2 linked regions of the Streptacidiphilus albus JL83 genome follow. The protein of the gene in region 2 interacts with the protein of the main gene of each other region in a pairwise test. Links are inferred from orthologs where the notes say so. Each region holds a gene or a part of one and is shown on either strand. Other genes may lie near its edges. The genes, in order: rlmN and ftsZ.

Evidence for each region.
Region 1: the proteins of ftsZ (region 2) and rlmN interact in binary tests that used the Escherichia coli proteins (3 or more experiments, as listed by UniProt). The link is inferred for Streptacidiphilus albus JL83 from one-to-one orthologs.

Annotation. Positions count from the first base shown.
Region 1 is NZ_JQML01000001.1:6,259,422-6,269,750, forward strand. The notes cover bases 2,497-5,344. They hold rlmN (23S rRNA (adenine(2503)-C(2))-methyltransferase RlmN), read left to right. Parts: upstream 2,497-3,283; coding sequence 3,284-4,405; downstream 4,406-5,344. Other genes in these bases: BS75_RS27525 (phosphatidate cytidylyltransferase), read left to right, coding at 2,497-3,167; BS75_RS27535 (hypothetical protein), read right to left, coding at 4,494-5,344. Also shown: tsf (translation elongation factor Ts), read left to right, coding at 1-178; pyrH (UMP kinase), read left to right, coding at 388-1,134; frr (ribosome recycling factor), read left to right, coding at 1,285-1,842; more of BS75_RS27525, read left to right, coding at 1,842-2,496; more of BS75_RS27535, read right to left, coding at 5,345-5,651; BS75_RS27545 (aspartate aminotransferase family protein), read right to left, coding at 6,786-8,177; BS75_RS27550 (Lrp/AsnC family transcriptional regulator), read right to left, coding at 8,174-8,647; BS75_RS27555 (gamma-aminobutyraldehyde dehydrogenase), read left to right, coding at 8,821-10,272.
Region 2 is NZ_JQML01000001.1:2,079,542-2,089,899, forward strand. What follows is about bases 5,306-8,182. They hold ftsZ (cell division protein FtsZ), read right to left. Parts: upstream 7,454-8,182; coding sequence 6,158-7,453; downstream 5,306-6,157. Other genes in these bases: BS75_RS46275 (YggS family pyridoxal phosphate-dependent enzyme), read right to left, coding at 5,306-5,378; pgeF (peptidoglycan editing factor PgeF), read right to left, coding at 5,375-6,109; BS75_RS09035 (cell division protein FtsQ/DivIB), read right to left, coding at 7,726-8,182. Outside these bases: ileS (isoleucine--tRNA ligase), read left to right, coding at 1-1,795; BS75_RS09005 (DivIVA domain-containing protein), read right to left, coding at 2,154-3,413; BS75_RS09010 (YggT family protein), read right to left, coding at 3,460-3,744; BS75_RS09015 (cell division protein SepF), read right to left, coding at 3,853-4,428; more of BS75_RS46275, read right to left, coding at 4,614-5,305; more of BS75_RS09035, read right to left, coding at 8,183-8,499; murG (undecaprenyldiphospho-muramoylpentapeptide beta-N-acetylglucosaminyltransferase), read right to left, coding at 8,492-9,586; putative lipid II flippase FtsW, read right to left, coding at 9,593-10,358. UniProt on the Escherichia coli protein: Essential cell division protein that forms a contractile ring structure (Z ring) at the future cell division site. The regulation of the ring assembly controls the timing and the location of cell division.

The sequences.
Region 1 (10,329 bases), 4.2 Mb from region 2 along the record:
GGGCAAGCCCGAGGCCGCCCTGGAGCGCATCGTCGAGGGCCGGGTCACCGGCTTCGTCAAGGAGAACGCGGTCCTGGAGCAGGCGTTCGCCAAGGACAGCAAGAAGACCGTGCAGAAGGTCCTGGACGAGGCGGGCGTCAAGCTGGTCCGCTTCGCCCGCTTCCGCGTCGGCGCCTGATCTCCGCAGCCCCGCCCGGGGCAGCGAGGTCTGTGGCGGACGCCCGATCCGGGCGTCCGCCCATACGATGTGAGTCGTGAATACGACGAGGAGGCCACTGCCGTGCAGGTAACCGTTCCGGTGCCCGCGGCAGTGGCCTCCTCTCGTACGCGCGCTCGCAGCAGCGCTCGTACCAGCGCATGCACACGTTCACGCACCACGAGGAGTTGATGCAGATGACCGCAGAGGACGGCACGCGCCGCCGCGTACTGCTCAAGCTTTCCGGCGAGGCCTTCGCCGGAGGAGGCGGACTCGGCGTCGACCCCGACGTGGTCCACGCCATCGCCAGGGAGATCGGCACGGTCGTCCGCGGCGGTACCGAGGTCGCCATCGTGATCGGCGGCGGCAACTTCTTCCGGGGCGCGGAACTCCAGCAGCGCGGCATGGACCGGGCCCGCTCGGACTACATGGGCATGCTCGGCACCGTGATGAACTGCCTCGCCCTGCAGGACTTCCTGATGAAGGAGGGCATCGAGACCCGGGTCCAGACCGCCATCACCATGGGCCAGGTCGCCGAGCCCTACCTGCCGCTGCGGGCGGTGCGCCACCTGGAGAAGGGGCGCGTCGTGATCTTCGGCGCAGGCATGGGGATGCCGTACTTCTCCACCGACACGACGGCGGTGCAGCGCGCCCTGGAGATCCATGCCGAGGTGCTGCTGATGGGCAAGAACGGGGTCGACGGGGTCTACGACTCCGACCCCAGGACCAACCCGGGCGCGTTGAAGTTCGACAGCCTGGAATACTCCGAGGTGATCACGCGTGATCTCAAGGTCGCAGACCTCACCGCGATCACTCTCTGCAAGGACAACGACCTGCCGATCCTGGTGTTCGAACTGCTGGCCGAGGGCAATATCGCCCGGGCGGTGCGCGGTGAGAAGATCGGCACGTTGATCAACGGGGCGACGGAACGGGACTGATCCCGGTCGGCCGGCCCTCGCCGGTACCGGCAGGGGGATGGACAAGCGGCCGGACGTCCGCGAACGTGCCCGGTAGCAGCGGTACGAGCGGTAGTGGCAGTGCCCGCACAGCAGGAGTCGAGACCGGGTAGCACCGGACAGGAGCACATTGTGATCGAAGAGACCCTCCTCGAGGCCGAGGAGAAGATGGAGAAGGCCGTCGCCGTCGCGAAGGACGACTTCGCCGCGATCCGTACCGGCCGGGCCCACCCCGCGATGTTCAACAAGATCGTGGCCGAGTACTACGGCGCGGTGACCCCGATCAACCAGCTGGCGTCCTTCTCGGTGCCCGAGCCCCGGATGGCGGTCGTCTCGCCCTTCGACAAGACCTCGCTGCGGGTCATCGAGGAGGCCATCCGCAACTCGGATCTGGGCGTCAACCCCTCGAATGACGGTTCCATCATCCGGGTGGTGTTCCCGCAGCTGACCGAGGAGCGCCGCCGGGAGTACATCAAGGTCGCCCGCAGCAAGGGCGAGGACGCCAAGATTTCCATCCGCGCGGTGCGCCGCAAGGCCAAGGAGATCCTGGACAAGCTGAACAAGGACGGCGAGGCGGGCGAGGACGAGGTCCGCCGCGCCGAGAAGGAGCTCGAGGACGTCACCGCGCGCTATGTGGCGCAGGTGGACGAGCTGCTGAAGCACAAGGAAGCCGAGCTCCTCGAGGTCTGATGAACGACGACTCCTTTTGGGGGCCCACCTCTGGTGACAGGGGTGCCGAGGCCCGAGCGCAGCAGGGCCCCGGAACGCCACCGGGAGGACCGGTCCCGCCCTCGTGGGCGGGACCGGCGTTCGACCCTTCGCAGCAGCAGTACCCGCTGCACGGCACGGACGACTCGGCGCAGACCCAGTACCTGCCGCCGGTCGTGGCCGGCGTCGGACCCGAGCGGTCCGGTCAGCCGGAGCCCGGGCACGAGTCGGCGCCGCGGCTGAGCGGACCGCTGTTCCGCGACGACGTACCGCCGCCGCAGCCCGAGGCGGCGGCGGAGCAGACGGCGATACTCCCGCCGATCACCGACGGGCCGCCGATGGCCGGCCCGCCGATGGCCGCTGCGGCGATGGCCGGCCCGCCGAACGGCGGCGTACCGAACTTCGGCGCGCCCAATCCCGGGCCCGCCAACCCAGGGCCCACCAACCCGGGCGCCCCGAACCAGGCCGGCCCGCCCGCGGCGCCGAAGGCGCCGAAGGGCGGACGCAACCTCCGGGCGGCGGTCGGCGTCGGCCTCGGCCTCGGCGCGGTCGTGGTGGCCTCGCTGATCGTCTTCAAGTGGCTGTTCGTGATCGTCGTCGCGGCGGTCGTGGTCGTCGGCATGTGGGAGCTGACCAGTCGGCTGGCGGAGAGCAAGGGGATCAGCGTCCCACTGCCCCCGCTGGCCGTCGGCGGCGTCGCCATGCTGGCCTCCGCCTACCTCGGCGGCCCCGAGGCGGGGCTGGTCGCGCTGGCGCTGACCAGCCTGGCCGTACTGGTGTGGCGGATGAGCGAGCCGCCGGAGAACTACCTCAGGGACGTCACGGCGGGCATCTTCACCGCCTTCTACGTGCCGTTCCTGGCCACCTTCGTGATGCTGATGCTGGCTGCGCACGACGGCCCGCAGCGGGTGGTGCTGTTCATGGTGCTGACCGTGTGCAGCGACACCGGCGCCTATGCGGCCGGCTCGCGCTTCGGCAAGCACAAGCTCGCGCCCCGGATCAGCCCCGGCAAGACCCGCGAGGGCCTGGCCGGCGGGGTGCTGCTGTGCATGCTGGCCGGCGCGCTGGGCATGCAGTACCTGATCAAGGACGGTTCCTGGTGGCAGGGCCTGGTCCTCGGCGCCTGCGTGGCCGTCAGCGCCACCCTGGGCGACCTGGGCGAGTCGATGATCAAGCGCGACCTCGGCATCAAGGACATGGGGACGCTGCTGCCGGGCCACGGCGGCATCATGGACCGGCTGGACTCGCTGCTGCCCACGGCCCCGGTGGTGTGGCTGGTCCTGGTCGGCTTCGTCGGCGCCGGCTGACCCTTCTCCGCAGGCCGCAGGCCCCGCGTCGCCCAGCCGGGCGGCCGGGGCCTTCGTCATGCCCCTCATCCCGACCTGTCGAGCACGGTGCCGCGACCTGCGACACTGGAGGAACTATGCCTACCACCCCCGGTGAACTCACCTTTGTCGCGCCGCGGGGCGCCAAGCCCCCGCGCCACCTCGCCGACCTCAGCGCCGACGAGCGCCGCGGAGCGGTGGCCGAACTGGGCGAGAAGCCCTTCCGTGCCGACCAGCTCTCCCGCCAGTACTTCTCCCGCCTCTCGGACTCCCCGCAGGACTGGACCGACATCCCGGCAGCCGCGCGCGAGCGGCTGGCCGAGAACCTGCTGCCGGAGCTGATGACCAAGGTCCGCGACGTCTCCTGCGACGACGACACCACCCGCAAGACGCTGTGGAAGCTGTTCGACGGCGTCCTGGTCGAGTCGGTGCTGATGCGTTACCCGGACCGGGTCACCATGTGCATCAGCTCGCAGGCCGGATGCGGGATGAACTGCCCGTTCTGCGCGACCGGCCAGGCCGGCCTGACCCGCAACCTGTCCACCGCCGAGATCGTCGAGCAGATCGCCGCCGGGATGCGGGCGATCAAGGCCGGGGAGTTCGGCGGGACCGCCGAGGGCGAGGAGGGCGCGGTCCGGCTCAGCAATGTCGTCTTCATGGGGATGGGCGAGCCGCTGGCCAACTACAAGCGGGTGATCGCCGCCATCCGCCGGCTCACCGACCCGGCCCCCTCCGGCTTCGGGCTGTCCCAGCGCGGCATCACCGTCTCCACCGTCGGCCTGGTCCCGGCCATGAACCGGCTGGCGGACGAGGGCTTCAGCGTCCGGCTCGCGGTCTCGCTGCACGCCCCCGACGACGAGCTGCGCGACACCCTGGTCCCGGTCAACACCCGCTGGAAGGTCGCCGAGGTCCTGGACTCCGCGTGGAACTACGCGGAGCAGTCCGGCCGCCGGATCTCCATCGAGTACGCCCTGATCAAGGACATCAACGACCAGGCCTGGCGGGCCGACCTGCTGGGCCGGATGCTGAAGAACCACCGGGTGCACGTCAACCTGATCCCGCTGAACCCGACGCCCGGCTCCAAGTGGACCGCCTCGCGTCCGGAGGACGAGCGCGAGTTCGTCCGGCAGCTGCAGCGGCACGGGGTCCCGGTCACCGTCCGGGACACCCGCGGCCAGGAGATCGACGGCGCCTGCGGCCAGCTGGCCGCGGCCGGCTGAGCCGACCGGGGCAGGGGCAGCCGGGTCGTTCGGCCAACTGGGTCGGCCGTCGGGTCAACCGGGTCGTCCGGTCAACCGGGTCGTTCGGTCAACTGGAGAGCGCGGCGGCCAGTGCCGCCGCGCCGCCGCCGGCGGCCAGCGCCACCAGCGTGGCCATCCCGCCGCGCAGCGCCGCGCACTGCCGGAGCAGTGCGCCGGGTGCGCCCATCCGGGTCAGCGGCGAGTAGGAGCGGCGGCGGGAGACGCTCAGTTCGGCCATCCGGGTGAGCAGCGCACCGAGGACGCACAGCACGATCAGCGCGCCCTCGACGGTGAGCAGCGGGCCCGGCGACAGTCCGAGCCGGTCGGCCGCGACCGCGCCGGCGGTCAGGGTGACGATCAGCACCGCGATCGGGGTCCCCAGCTGCCAGGCCCCGGCCTGCAGCCCGCGCCCGGCCAGCAGCCGTACCGGGTGGGGGTGGCGCCAGGCCAGCGCCATGCCGGTGGCGTAGAGCAGCGCGGGCATGGCCAGACCCAGGCCGACCAGCGCCAGCGCGCCGCCGAGCAGCGCGGTGGTGGTGGCACCGCGCCGTACCGCCGCGAGCTCGACCAGCGTTCCGAACAGCGGCACCAGCACCGCCGCGACCAGGTACAGCACCGAGGGGCGGCGCTGGGTGACATCGCCCTCGTCCGGCGGCCGGAGCAGCGCCGGACGGACGGCGGCGGCCGCGGCGAGGCCGCCGACCAGCGGCACGGTCGAGAGCAGGGTCGCCGTTCCGGCGATCGGCAGGCCGTTCCTGGCGCCGAGGGCGGGGTCGAGCCGTCCGTCCGGCAGCAGTTCCAGCAGATGGGCCCGGAGCACCAGGAAGCCGAGCAGCCCCAGCACCGCGCCGCCGACGCAGGCCAGCGCGATCTCGACGGCGAGCAGCACCCGCAGCCGGCGCTGGCCGAATCCGGCCGCCAGCAGCCCGGCCACCCGTTCCGGCTGCTGCAGCGGGGCCGACCGGGCCCAGGCCGCGGCCAGGTAGCCGACGCCGGCCAGCGGCGGCAGGCACCAGAGCAGCCGGGCCGCGACGGCCGAGGGCAGCGGTCCGGCCGGGTGCGTCCCGGGGCCGGGGTGGCCGATCGGGACCGGCGGCACGGTCAGCGCCCAGCCGAGCGCGCGCAGCAGCAGCGCGGCGACGGCGGCCGAGGCCACGGCGGTGAGCAGCCAGCGGCAGAGGTCGACCGGGCGGTAGCCGCGGGCTAGACGGAGGTAGGGGAACAACGGTCCGCGTCTTCCTCGGGCGTCGGCGGGGCGGTGGTCGGCGGAGCGATGGTGTTCGGGGCCACCGGCTCGACGGGCGGCTGGGCGGAGGCGGCCTGTACGGCGGCCGCCGCAGCAGCAGCTTCCGCCGCAGCGGCTTCAACCGCGGCAGCTTCAACCGCGGCGGCCTGTACGGCGGCGGCGCGCGCGGCGGCCCGGGCGGCTGCCTGAGCCGCAGCGGCCAGCCCCGTCGGGGCCTGCGCGCTCGACGACTGCAGGGCCCGGGCCTCCCGTGCCTGCCGGGCGCCTACCGGGGTGGCCAGCCTGCCGTCGGACATCGCCGCGATCCGGTCGGCGTAGTCCGCGACCTGCGGGTCGTTGGTGGCCAGCACCAGGGTGATCCGGTGCGAGCGCGAGGCGGCGACCAGTATCCGCATCACCTGGTCCTGGGCGTCGCGGTGCAGTGGGGCGGTCGGCTCGTCGGCGAAGACCACCAGCGGGCCGTGGGCCAGGGCGCGGGCGACGGCCACCCGCTGGCGCTGGTCCTGCCGCAGCTCGGCCGGGCGCTGCCGGGCCTGGTCGGCGATGTCCAGCCGCTCCAGCCACTCGTTGGCGGCGACCACCGCCTCCTTGCGGGTCGCACCGGCCAGCAGTGGGGCGAGGGCGACGTTCTCGGCGGCCGTGAGTTCGGGGACCAGCTGCGGCTCGGGGCCGACGTAGCCGAAGCGCTCGCGTCGCAGCCGCTCCCGGGCGGCCCGCCCGAGGGTGTGCACGGGGGAGCTGTTGAACCAGATCTCGCCCTGGTCGGCACTGGTCAGCCCGCTGAGGCAGTCGAGCAGGGTGGTCTTGCCACTGCCGCGCGGACCGGTGACGGCGAGGACCTCGCCCTCCCGGACACCGAGGGAGACGCCGCGCAGCGCGGGGGTGCCCTGGTGGGCCTTCACCAGTGCCCGTGCCCACAGCACGTCGTTGTCCGGTGGGGCGACGGTCACTGGGGTCCTCCCGCTCTTGGTGCTGCTTCCGAAGGTAGAACGAGTCATCCGCTGTGCAGTTGCGCCACGCTGTCGGAAGCCGAAACACCGCTGGGCGGCTGCGACCGTGAGGTCGGCAGCCGCCCAGCGGCGGGGTGGGACGGGTGGGACGGGTGGGACGGACCTACATCCGGCTCCACGCCTCGGTGAGCACCGTGCGCAGGATCTGCTCGATCTCGTCGAACGTGCCCTGGTCGGCGATCAGCGGCGGGGAGAGCTGGATGACCGGGTCGCCACGGTCGTCGGCGCGGCAGTACAGGCCGTTCTCGAAGAGCGCCTTCGAGACGTAGCCGTAGAGGATGCGCTCGCACTCCTCGTCGCTGAAGGACTCCTTGGTGGCCTTGTCCTTGACGAGCTCGATCCCGTAGAAGAAGCCGTTGCCGCGGACGTCGCCGACGATCGGCAGGTCGAGCAGCTTCTCCAGGGTGGAGCGGAAGGCGTCCTCGTTGGTGAGGACGTGCTTGTTCAGGCCCTCGCGCTCGAAGATGTCCAGGTTGGCCAGCGCCACGGCGGAGGAGACCGGGTGGCCGCCGAAGGTGTAGCCGTGGAGGAAGGTGTTGTCACCCTTGTAGAACGGCTCGGCGATCCGGTCGGAGATGATCGCCGCACCGATCGGGGAGTAGCCCGAGGTCATGCCCTTGGCGCAGGTGATGATGTCGGGGATGTAGTCGAACTTGTCGCAGGCGAACATCGTGCCCAGGCGGCCGAAGGCGCAGATGGTCTCGTCCGAGACGAGCAGCACGTTGTACTGGTCGCAGATCTCGCGGACCCGCTGGAAGTACCCGGGCGGCGGCGGGAAGCAGCCACCGGCGTTCTGCACCGGCTCCAGGAAGACGGCGGCGACGGTCTCCGGGCCCTCGAACAGGATCTCCTGCTCGATCTGGTCGGCGCACCAGCGGCCGTAGGCCACCGGGTCGTCGCCGAAGAGCGGGGCGCGGTAGATGTTGGTGTTCGGGACCTTGTGGGCGCCCGGAACCAGCGGCTCGAACGGGGCCTTGAGGGCCGGCAGGCCGGTGATCGACAGGGCGCCCTGCGGGGTGCCGTGGTAGGCCACCGCGCGGGAGATCACCTTGTACTTGGTGTGCTCACCGGTCAGCTTGAAGTACTGCTTGGCCAGCTTCCACGCGGTCTCGACGGCCTCGCCGCCACCGGTGGTGAAGAAGACCTTGTTGAGGTCGCCGGGGGCGTAGGACGCCAGACGCTCGGCGAGCTCGACGGCGGCGGGGTGCGCGTAGCTCCAGATCGGGAAGAACGCGAGCTTCTCGGCCTGCTTGCGGGCCACCTCGGCCAGCTCGGCGCGGCCGTGTCCGGCCTGCACCACGAACAGGCCGGCCAGGCCGTCGAGGTACTTGCGACCGTTGGAGTCCCAGATGTAGGCGCCCTCACCACGGACGATCGTGGGAACGGGGTTGTTCTCGTACGAGGACATCCGGGTGAAGTGCATCCACAGATGGTCGTAGGCGGTCTTCGACAGGTCGCTAGAACCCGTACTCTTCGTGGCCGGATCGGCGCTCATCGGGTACCCCAGGTGTAGGTCTGTTTCCGTAGCTTCAGATAAACGAAGCTTTCGGTCCTCCGCACGCCGGGAAGCGCGCGGATACGCTTATTGATCAGTTCGAGGAGGTGCTCGTCGTCCTCGCAGACCAGTTCGGCCATCAGGTCGAACGACCCTGCGGTGACGACGACGTAGTCCACCTCGTCCATGGCGGCCAACGCGTCCGCGACGCCGTCGATGTCGCCCTCGACGGTGATGCCCACCATCGCCTGTCGGGAGAAGCCGACGGTCAGCGGATCCGTCACCGCGACGATCTGCATGACACCCTGGTCGAGCAGCTTCTGGACGCGCTGGCGGACCGCTGCCTCGGACAGGCCCACGGCCTTGCCGATGCTGGCGTACGGTCGCCTGCCATCCTCCTGCAGCTGCTCGATGATCGCCTTTGAGACGGAGTCGAGAGGAACGCTGCCGTTCCGGTCACGGTTGGCCACGGAGGCCACCTTGCCCTATCGATCGCCCGTTCGCAAGGGAATCCGTCGAAGATGCCGACGAAGAGAACTGATTCCATCGTTGTTACTGCTCAGGTCTGCCGATAACCGCAGGCAGAGAGCTAGGCTGGGTCCGACCGGGCACGCCGGAGTGCACGATTCAAGGAGAGGTCACCGTGAGCGAGCTTCACACGCTGCGCAACTACATCAACGGCGCGTTCACCGACGCGGCCGACGGCCGTACCACCGAGGTCATCGACCCGACCACCGGTGAGGTGTACGCCACCGCCCCGCTCTCCGCCGAGGCCGACGTCGACGCGGCGATGGCCGCCGCGGCCGCGGCTTTCGAGCTGTGGCGGGACACCACCCCCTCGCAGCGCCAGCTCGCCCTGCTCCGGATCGCCGACGCGGTCGAGGCCCGGGGTGAGGAGCTCGTCGCGGTCGAGTCCCGCAACACCGGCAAGCCCCTGGCGCTGACCGCGTCCGAGGAGATCCCGCCGATGGTGGACCAGATCCGCTTCTTCGCCGGTGCCGCCCGGATGCTGGAGGGCAAGTCCGGCGCGGAGTACATGGAGGGCATGACCTCCTTCATCCGCCGCGAGCCGGTCGGCGTCTGCGCCCAGGTCGCCCCCTGGAACTACCCGATGATGATGGCGGTGTGGAAGTTCGCCCCCGCCATCGCGGCCGGCAACACCGTCGTGCTCAAGCCCTCCGACACCACCCCGGCCTCGACCGTGCTGCTCGCCGAGATCATCGGTGGCGTCTTCGAGGAGCTCGGCCTGCCGACCGGCGTCTTCAACGTCGTCTGCGGCGACCGCGAGACCGGCCGGCTGATGGTCGAGCACGAGACCCCGGCGATGGCCTCCATCACCGGCTCGGTCCGGGCCGGCATGCAGGTCGCCGCGTCCGCCGCCAAGGACGTCAAGCGCGTTCACCTGGAGCTGGGCGGCAAGGCCCCGGTCGTGGTCTTCGGCGACGCCGACATCGCCAGTGCGGTCGAGGGCATCTCCGTGGCCGGCTTCTTCAACGCCGGCCAGGACTGTACGGCCGCCACCCGGGTGCTGGTCCACGAGTCCATCCACGACGAGTTCGTGGTCGCGCTGGCCAAGGCCGCCGCCGAGATCAAGACCGGCCTGCCGGACGACGAGGACGTGCTCTACGGGCCCGTCAACAACGCCAACCAGCTCGCCCACGTGGCCGGCTTCATCGAGCGGCTGCCCGCCCACGCCAAGGTGGAGACCGGCGGCCACCGCGTCGGCGAGGTCGGCTACTTCTACGCCCCGACCGTGGTCTCCGGCCTGAAGCAGGACGACGAGATCATCCAGAACGAGGTCTTCGGCCCGGTCATCACCGTGCAGAAGTTCTCCGACGAGGCCGAGGCCGTCGCCAACGCCAACGGTGTGGAGTTCGCCCTCGCCTCCTCGGTGTGGACCAAGGACCACGGCCGGGCGATGCGCCTGGCGAAGAAGCTGGACTTCGGCTGCGTGTGGATCAACACCCACATCCCGCTGGTCGCCGAGATGCCCCACGGCGGCTTCAAGAAGTCCGGCTACGGCAAGGACCTCTCCGCCTACGGCTTCGAGGACTACACCCGGATCAAGCACGTCATGACGTCGCTGGAAGGCTGACCCTGGAAGGCTGACGCCTCGGCAGCAGGGCCCGGACGCAATGCGTCCGGGCCCTGC
Region 2 (10,358 bases):
CATCGACTGGGCGCTGTCCCGGAACCGCTACTGGGGCACCCCGCTGCCGATCTGGCGCTGCGAGGACGACCACCTGACCTGCGTCGGCTCGCTCGCCGAGCTCAGCGAGCTGACCGGCCGCGACCTCTCCGACCTGGACCCGCACCGGCCCTACATCGACGAGGTCACCTTCCCCTGCACCACCTGCGCCGCCCCGGTGGTCCGGGTGCCGGAGGTCATCGACGCCTGGTACGACTCCGGATCGATGCCCTTCGCCCAGTACGGCTACCCGCTGAAGAACGCCGAGCTGTTCGAGAAGCGCTACCCGGCGCAGTTCATCTCCGAGGCGATCGACCAGACCCGCGGCTGGTTCTACACGCTGATGGCGGTCGGCACCCTGGTCTTCGACCGGTCCTCCTACGAGAACGTGGTCTGCCTGGGCCACATCCTGGCCGAGGACGGCCGGAAGATGTCCAAGCACCTGGGCAACATCCTGGAGCCGATCTCGCTGATGGACCAGCACGGCGCGGACGCCGTCCGCTGGTTCATGGCGGCCGGCGGCTCGCCCTGGTCGGCGCGCCGGGTGGGCCACAACACCATCCAGGAGGTGGTCCGCAAGACCCTGCTGACCTACTGGAACACCGTCGCCTTCCAGGCCCTCTACGCCCGCACCGCCGGCTGGGCGCCGAGCACGGCCGATCCGGCCCCGGCCGACCGGCCGATGCTGGACCGCTGGGTGCTCTCCGAGCTGAACACCCTGGTCCGCGACGTGGACTCGGCGCTGGACGGCTTCGACACCCAGCGGGCCGGCAAGCTGCTCTCCGCCTTCGTCGACGACCTCTCCAACTGGTACGTCCGGCGCGCCCGCCGCCGCTTCTGGCAGGGCGAGCCGGCCGCGCTGGCGACCCTGCACGAGGCGCTGGAGACGGTCACCCGGCTGATGGCGCCGCTGACGCCGTTCATCACCGAGCAGGTCTGGCAGGACCTGGTCGTCCCGGTGACCGCCGACGCCCCGGCCTCGGTCCACCTGGCCGAGTTCCCGGTGGCCGACGAGGCGCTGATCGACCCGGCGCTCTCCCGCCACATGACGCTGGTCCGGCGACTGGTGGAGCTCGGCCGGGCGACCCGCGCCGACTCCGGGGTGAAGACCCGTCAGCCGCTGTCCCGGGCCCTCATCGCGGCCCAGGGCTACGAGGAGCTGCCGGCCGAGCTGCTGGCGCAGATCACCGAGGAGCTCAACGTCACCGCGCTGGAGTCGCTCTCCGCCGTCGGCGGCTCGCTGGTGGACACCACCGCCAAGGCCAACTTCCGTGCCCTGGGCAAGCGTTTCGGCAAGGGCGTGCAGGAGGTGGCCAAGGCGGTCGCCGCCGCCGACGCGGCCGCGCTCGGCGCCGCGCTGCGGGCCACCGGCACGGCCACCGTCGAACTCGACGGCGAGCCGGTGGAACTGACGCCGGAGGAGGTCGTCATCACCGAGACCCCGCGCGAGGGCTGGGCCGTCGCCAACGAGTCCGGCGCGACCGTGGCGCTCGACCTCCACATCACCCCCGAGCTGCGGCTCGCGGGTGTGGCCCGGGACGCCATCCGCCAGGTGCAGGAGGCCCGGAAGAACAGCGGCCTCGACGTCTCCGACCGGATCGTGCTCCGCTTCACCACCACCGACCCGGCCACGGCCGAGGCGCTGGCGGCGCACGCCACCCTGATCGCCGACGAGGTGCTGGCCACCGACTTCGCCGAGGGGGCAGCCGACTGGGACCAGCCGACCGCCTTCACCGACGAGGCGCTGGCGCTGACCTTCTGGCTGCACAAGGTCTGACCGGAGCACCGGTGCCCGGGGCGGGGCCGCGAGGCCGCCGCCCCGGGCACCGTCGTGTCCGGACCTTCCCGGACGGAGGCCGATCGTTCGCCGGGCAGGGCACCGGGCCCGGGGCAACATCCAGGTGCTGACGGTCCGCGAGGGCCTGATCACCGCCACCCGCGACTACCACCACCATGTCGCCGTCGCCGCCGCGACCGGCAGGCTCCCGGAGCTGCCGGCCGCCCTGGAGCAGTAGCCCCCGGACATGCCGCCGCCCCCTGCTGGAACGTTCCAGCAGGGGGCGTGGCTGTGTCGCGGCAGGCGCGAGGGAGGCATGGGTCCGCGAGGGACCCTCAGCCCCGACCGGTGGTGCCGGTCAGCCCTCGTCGTCCTGGTCGATCAGGAAGCCGCGCATCGGCTGCGGGGCCTGCTGCAGCGGAGGCTGCGGACGGACCGCGGCCATCGGCTGGGTCATGGCCGGGGACATCTGCTGCTGGCCGCCGACCGACTGGTGCTGCTGGCCGGGGTTGAAGCTGTTGCCGCCGAAGCTGGGCTGGCTGCCGCCGCCGGGGTTGAACCCGCCGTTGCCGCCACCGAAGCTCTGCTGCCCGCCGAAGGTCTGACCGCCCATCGGCGAAGCGCCGACCGGGGCCATCGAGGGCTGCGGGATCGCGGCCGGGGGCAGCGAGGCCGTGGCCGGCTGGCGCGCGGGGGCGAGCGAGTCGTCCGCCTGCGACTCCAGCTGGCGCAGCTGGGTCTCCAGGTAGGACTTCAGCCGCGTGCGGTACTCGCGCTCGAAGGCGCGCAGGTCCTCGACCTTGCGCTCCAGGGTGGCGCGGGCGGACTCCAGCGAGCCCATGGCGACGCGGTGCTTCTCCTGGGCGTCCCGCTCCAGGGCGTCGGCCTTGGCACGGGCGTCGCGCTCCAGACCCTCGGCGCGGCTGCGGGCCTCGCCGACGATCTTGTTCGCCTCGGAACGGGCCTCGGCGATCGCCTGGTCCGCTGTCTGCTGGGCCAGGCCCAGGACGCGGGCGGCACTGTCGCCACCGGGGTTCTGCTGCTGCTGCGGGAAGGGCTGCTGCATCTGCTGCATCTGCGGCGGCATCTGCTGCTGCATCGGCTGGAGCTGGCCGCCCATCTGCTGCGGCTGGCCCATCTGCTGCTGGCCCATCTGGCCGACGAAGCCCTGCTGGCCACCCATGGTGCCGCCCTGGAGCTGCGGCGGACCCTGGAGCTGCGGGGCGCCGGGCAGCTGCGGGGCACTGGGCAGCTGCGGCGGGCCGGGGTGGCCCATCTGCTGCTGCTGTTGCATCTGCTGCTGCGGCTGCATCTGGGTCTGCTGCATCTGCGGCGGCATACCCTGCTGCGGCACCGGCGGGCCGGATATGGCCGCCGGGACGGGCGGGCCAGGACGCTGGTGCTGTTCCTGTTCCTTCCGCATGTTCTGCTGGTTCTGCGCGGCCGCGCGAGTCGCGGCGGCCAGTTTGGCGCGCAGGTCCTCGTTCTCGCGGAGCAGTCGGGTCAGCTCTCCTTCGACCTCGTCGAGGAAGGCATCGACCTCGTCCTCGTCATAGCCTTCGCGGAGGCGGACGGTCGTGAACTGCTTGTTCCGCACGTCCTCGGGGGTCAATGGCATCTCTTCACCTCAACGTGATCGTCGGACAGCCGGACGTCTGCGTGGTTCACAGGCCCGCCACGACGGAGATCAGGATCGAAACAATAATGATCAGTACGAGGAAGGACAGGTCGAGCGCCACGCCCCCGAGCCGCAACGGCGGGATGTACCGCCGCAGAAACTTGAGTGGCGGATCGGTGACGGTGTAGATGCACTCCAGCACGACGATCATGGCGCGGCCCGGTTGCCAGTCGCGCGCCAGTTGTCGAACCCAGTCCATCACCAGACGGGCGAGCAGAATGCCGAGGAAGCAGTACAACGCGATGTACAGCACCTGCCATACAACGTTCACTGCCGCTCCCCTCGCCCTGCTCGGTCCATCCGGTCCACCGCCCGCCCGCCGGGGGCGAGTTGATCGCTACCCGGCGTCACGTGATCCACACGTATCGTCCTGCTTCGGTCAGCTCTGGTTGAAGAACCCACCCTCGGCAATCCTGGCCTTGTCCTCCGCCGTGACATCGACGTTAGCAGGAGAGAGCAGGAACACCTTCTGCGTCACCCGCTCGATGCTTCCATGGAGCCCGAAGACCAGTCCAGCCGCGAAGTCTACGAGGCGCTTGGCGTCCGTGTCGTCCATCTCCGTGAGATTCATGATCACGGGGGTGCTTTCACGGAAGTGTTCCCCGATGGTACGGGCCTCGTTGTAGGTACGGGGGTGCAGCGTGGTGATGCGGTAGGGCTCCCGCTCGGACGCGGCCTTGGACATGATCACCGGGGCGCTCTTCTCGACATTTCGACGTTCAGGTGTGATGGACGACACTGGGGCCATCCTCGGCTCGGAGCGCATCGGCGCCACGAAAGCCGCCGGCGCGGTCGGCGCGGGGACGGGTCGGGGCACCTCCTCGGTGCGTCCGGTTCGCAGCGGCTCGGGCTCGGGGCCGTAGTCCTCGTCGTCCGGGTCGTAACTCTGGACGTCGTAGCCATCGTCCTCCAAGAGGCCGAGGTAGATCGCCATCTTGCGCACAGCGCCGGCCATACTCCTGTCCTCCGCTCTGTGGTGGATCGGCTTTGTCACCGGTACGCGCCCCGCCTTGGGCCGCTCGTTCACGAGTCGCTCAGTGCGGCGGAGTGGTTCCACGATCCACGGTCTGCCCCTCAGTTGAAGGGGAGATTCCTTCTTGTCCTGATTTGTTCTGCGATCTGATCTTCTACCCGGTGACGTTACCCGAGGGGTGGCCGCGCACCCAGTACCGCCGTACCGACGCGCACATGTGTCGCCCCGGCTGCGATGGCCTGTTCCAGGTCCCCGCTCATCCCTGCGGAGACCATCGTGGCAGCAGGATGCGCCTCCCGTACACGGGATGCGATTTCCGCGAGCCGGTCGAAGGCCGCGCGCGGATCGCCCGCGAAGCGCCCGTGCAGCGGCGCGACAGCCATCACACCGTCAAGTCGCAAGCCGGGCGCGGCAGCCAGCGCCTCCGCCAGCATCGGGACCTGCTCCGGAAGGGCGCCGCCGCGACCGGGTGCGTGGCCGGATTCGGCTGCTGCCGAATCGGCGCCGAGGTCGACCTGGACGAGGCAGCCCAATTCCGGACGACCCGCTTTCAGCACCCCCTCGGAGAGGGCTTCCACGAGTCGGATCCGGTCGACCGAATGAACGAGGTCGGCATAACGGAGGACGGAACGGACCTTATTTGTCTGCAATTGGCCGACAAAATGCCAGCGGAGGTCGAGATCACGACATTCCTCGGCTTTCGGGGCGGCGTCCTGGTCGCGGTTCTCGGCGACGTCGGCCACTCCGAGACCGGCCAGCAGCCGGGTGTCCGAGGCCGGATAGGTCTTGGTGACCACCACCAGGGTGACGCTGTCGCGTGCGCGCCCGGCGGCGGCGCACGCGTCGGCGACGCGCTGCTCCACCGAGGTGAGGTTGGCGCGCAGCTGTGCCAGGCGCGCCCGGGCAGCAGATTGATCGTTCACGTGGGTCATCGCGGGTCCAGCCAGACGTAGCTCGCGAGGCGGCCGGTCCGCTGCTCGCGTCGGTAGGAGAAGTGATCGGCGGATTCCAGGGTGCAGGTGTGCGGCTGCGGGTGCACGGTCACGCCGAGCGAGCCGAGTTGGGCCCGGACCCCGGCCGGCAGGTCGAGTGCGGGCGTCCCCCAGGAGGTCTCGCCCGCCGTGGCCGGCTCCAGCGCGGCCACCTCCGCGCGCAGCGCGGCCGGTACCTCGTAGCAGCGGCCGCAGACCGAGGGGCCGATCACCGCCGTGGTCCGCTCCGGGCGCGCACCCTGTTCGACCATGGCGGCCACGACCGCCGGGACGACGCCGGCCGCGAGCCCGGGGCGCCCGGCGTGGGCGGCGCCGACGACGCCGGCCTCCGGGTCGGCGAGCAGCACCGGGACGCAGTCGGCGGTGAGCACCGCCAGCGCCAGCCCGCGCCCGGCGGTGACCAGGGCGTCCACGGTCGGGGCGGTCCCCTCGGGCTGACGCTCCGCCACCACCGCCGTCTCCCGGCCGTGGACCTGGTTCATCCAGACCACGTCGGCCGGGTCCAGCCCGAGGTCGGCGGCGGCGAGGCGGCGGTTGGCGCGGACGGCGGCGGGGTCGTCGCCCACCGCCCCGCCCAGGTTGAGCTCCTGGAACGGCGAAGTGCTCACCCCGCCCCACCGGTCGGTGAAGGCGAAGTGAGCACTGTCGAGGGAGATCCGGTGGCCGATCATGCTGGTCAGCCTAGTGGCTGCGGCCCGCAGGACCGGCGGCCGGGAGCGCTACTTGAGGAAGTCCGGAACGTCCAGTTCCTCGGCCGGGGTGTCCACGTAGGGCGGCCGGGTCTGCGGGACGTGCGGCGCGGCCGGCGGTTCCGGGTGGCGCGGGGCCGGGTCCTCGGCACGGGGGACGCTGCCGATGGTGTGCATGCTGCGCCCGGCGGCGGTGGAACCCGAGCGGTTGAACTCGGAGCGGCTGAAGTCCGCGCGGTTGAAGTCCGAGCGGTGCGTGTCCGTGCGGTGGGGATCGGTGCGCCCCGGCTCGGAGCGGTTGAACTCGCTGGGACGTTCCTGCTGCGCGGACTGGTTCTGACCGGAGCGAACCACCGGCTCACGGACGATGGTGGGCGGCTGCCCGCCGTCGAAGCCGGCCGCGATGACGGTGACCCGGACCTCGTCGCCGAGGGCGTCGTCGATCACCGCACCGAAGATGATGTTGGCCTCGGGGTGCGCCGCCTCGGCGACCAGCTGGGCCGACTCGTTGATCTCGAACAGGCCGAGGTCGGAGCCGCCGGAGATGGAGAGCAGCACGCCGCGCGCGCCGTCGATGGAGGCCTCCAGCAGCGGCGAGGAGATCGCCATGATGGCGGCGGCCTTGGCGCGGTCCTCGCCCCGGGCCGAGCCGATCCCCATCAGCGCCGAACCGGCGTCCGACATGACCGACTTGACGTCGGCGAAGTCGAGGTTGATCAGGCCCGGGGTGGTGATCAGGTCGGTGATGCCCTGGACGCCGGAGAGCAGCACCTGGTCGGCGGAGCGGAACGCGTCCAGCACCGAGACCTGGCGGTCGGAGATCGACAGCAGCCGGTCGTTCGGGATCACGATGAGGGTGTCGACCTCCTCGCGGAGTTGCGCGATGCCGTCCTCGGCCTGGTTGGCGCGGCGGCGGCCCTCGAAGGTGAACGGCCGGGTGACCACGCCGATGGTGAGCGCGCCGAGCGAGCGGGCGATGTTGGCGACGACGGGCGCGCCGCCGGTGCCGGTGCCGCCGCCCTCGCCGGCGGTGACGAAGACCATGTCGGCCCCCTTGAGGACCTCCTCGATCTCCTCGCGGTGGTCCTCGGCCGCCTTGGCGCCGACATCGGGGTTGGCTCCCGCGCCGAGGCCGCGGGTGAGTTCACGGCCGACGTCGAGCTTGACGTCGGCGTCGCTCATCAGGAGGGCCTGCGCATCGGTGTTGATCGCGATGAACTCGACGCCCTTGAGCCCGACCTCGATCATCCGGTTGATGGCGTTCACGCCACCGCCGCCGATGCCGACGACTTTGATGACTGCGAGGTAGTTCTGGGGTGCTGCCACGTCGAAGGCCTCTCGCCTCGGATGTACGGTGCCGAAGGGACGGGAACTCGTGGAGACGAGGTCCGGACCCGAACCCTGACCCTGAGGTTTAGGGTTAATGCTGTGTCACTCTTTCCGTCTGTCACAGGACACTAGGTCTCAAGGCGGGTCCATTCAACGGACACGCCGAGCGTCTCGATTTTTCTTGTGAGCCTATGTGATCAATCGTCCGGGGTGTCCACCGGGGTGGTCTATCAGATTCGTGGCTGGACCGGCGATCCGTCAAGCGTGCGTCAACCGCGCACTGCTGGGTCGTCGGGCGCGGTGACGTCGTAGGTCGTACCGCCCTGCTTCAGCAGTGCCGCGAGCACCACCGCCTTGCGCGCGTCCCTTTCCGGACTCCCCCACAGCACCGTTGCGCCACCGGCGAGTTGCAATTCCATATCGTCGTACGAATGCACCACGACCGCAATCGTCCCGCGGGCGACCGCGGGCGGGAGCGCCTTCGCGATCTGCACCGCCGAGTCCACCAGCTCGGCCTCGGAGAACTCCGGCAGGGAGCTCCGGCCGACCGGGGAGAGCGCCAGTTCGACCACCGGCACACCGGCCGGGATGCCGGGACCGGTGGCGAAGCCCACCCCGCCCGCGTCGACCTGCTCGTAGCCGTTCGCGGTCCTGACCGCGGCGACCGCGACCCGCTCGGTGATCCGCAGCCGGACCGTGTGCGGCCACTCGGTGCTCACCTGCACCCGCGCCACCCGGGGCAGCGCCCGGAGCACCCGGGCCCGGACCGCCCCGGTGTCGAGCCGCTCCAGCGGACCGCCCAGCGGCACCCGGGCGGCGGCCAGCACCTGCGCCGGCGTCAGCACCCTGACCCCGCTGACCAGGACCGTCCTGACGTTCAGCACCGAGGAGAAGAACACCAGCCAGCAGGCGGTGGAGACGAGTGCGGCGAGCAGTCCGGCGAGGACCCCGACACCGCGCCGGGACAGCCGCAGCCGCGGGGCGGACGGGGGCGCTGCCCCGTCCGCCGCCGCGGTCGCCTCCGGCGCGAGGGCCTCAGGCACGGCGGTGCTTGGCGATCGCCCGGTACACCATGTCGACCAGCAGGTCGTCGGCGTCACGGCGGCCGAACTCGGCGGCGGCCCGGCTCATGTCCCAGAGCCGCTGAGGGTCGGTCAGCACCGGCAGCAGCTGGCCCAGCACCCAGTCGACCGACAGTTCGGCGTCGTCGACCAGCAGCCCGCCCCCGGCCCGGACCACGGGCTGGGCGTTGAGCCGCTGCTCGCCGTTGCCGATCGGCAGCGGCACGAAGGCGCCGGGCAGCCCGACGGCGGCCAGCTCGGCCACGGTCATCGCGCCGGCCCGGCAGAGCATCATGTCGGCGGCGGCGTAGGCCAGGTCCATCCGGTCCAGGTACGGGACCGCGCGGTAGGGCGGCATCCCCGGGATGTCGTCGATCCGCGGGATCTCGTTCTTCGGGCCGACCGCGTGCAGGATCTGCACGCCGTACTGCTGGAGCCGGGGGGCGACCGCCTGGATGGTCTCGTTGAGCCGGCGGGCGCCCTGGGAACCGCCGGAGACCAGCAGCGTGGGCAGCCGCTGGTCCAGGCCGAAGTAGGCCCGGGCCTCCGGCCGGGCCGCGTTCCGGTCCAGGGTGGCGATGGTGCGGCGCAGCGGGATGCCGATGTACTGGGCGTCCCTGAGCTTGCTGTCCGGGGTGGAGACGGCGACGAAGTCGGTGTAGCGGGAGCCGATCTTATTGGCCACCCCGGGGCGGGCGTTGGCCTCGTGGACCACGATCGGCACGCCGGAGCGCTTGGCCGCGAAGTAGGCCGACATGGCGACGTAGCCGCCGAAGCCGACCACCGCGTCGGCCCTGGTCCGCTCCAGCACGTCCTGGACGGCCTTGACCGTCCCGCGCAACCGCCCGGGGAGGGTGATCAGCTCGGGGGTGGCCTTGCGCGGCAGGGCCACCTTGGGGATCAGTGCGAGTTCGTAGCCGCGTTCCGGGACCAGTCTGGTCTCCAGTCCGCTCTCCGTGCCGAGCGCTGTGATGCCGACCGAGGGGTCGCTCCTGCGCAGCGCGTCCGCAAGGGCGAGCGCGGGCTCGATGTGGCCGGCGGTCCCTCCGCCGGCGAGTACGACATGCACCGAAATTCACCGCTCCCTGCGCTTCCGGGCCTTCCCGAGCCGCGCGATGGTCCGTTGGGGCAGCCCGAGGATGCCTCGGGCCGGGCTGTTCCGTTTGGCCAGCCTGCTCCGGGCGGCCAGGGCCGCCTTGGCGGAGGGTTCGCTGCGTGCGAAGCAGAGCAGCATCCCCACCGCGAACATGGTCGGCAGCAGCGCCGAACCCCCGTAGGAGAACATCGGGAGCGGGACTCCCGCGATGGGAAGGAGTCCGAGCACCGCACCAATGTTGATCACGGCCTGAGCCATGATCCAGGTGGTGGCGCCTCCCGCTGCGTACCTGGTGAAGGGGTCCTTCGTGCGTCCGGCCACGCGGATACCCGCATACCCTAGTGCCGCGAAGAGGGCGAGCACCGACAGCGTCCCCGCCAGACCCAGTTCCTCGCCGGTCACGGCGAAGATGAAGTCGGTGTGCGGCTCCGGGAGTTGGCCCCATTTCTCGACGCTGGCGCCGAGGCCGGTGCCGAACAGACCGCCGGTGGCCAGGGCGTACACCCCGTGAACAGCCTGCCAACAGGACCCGTCGGCGGGCATGTGGGTGGCGCCGATGCAGTCGAGCCGGCCGAGCCGGTGCGGCACCAGCACGATCAGCACGGCGCTGAACGCCAGGGCGATGGCGGCGGCCCCGGCGAAGAGCCGCATCGGGGCGCCGGAGAGCCAGAGCTGACCGAACAGCAGCGCACAGATGATCATGGCGGTGCCCATGTCGCCGCCGACCAGGACCAGGGTGAGCAGC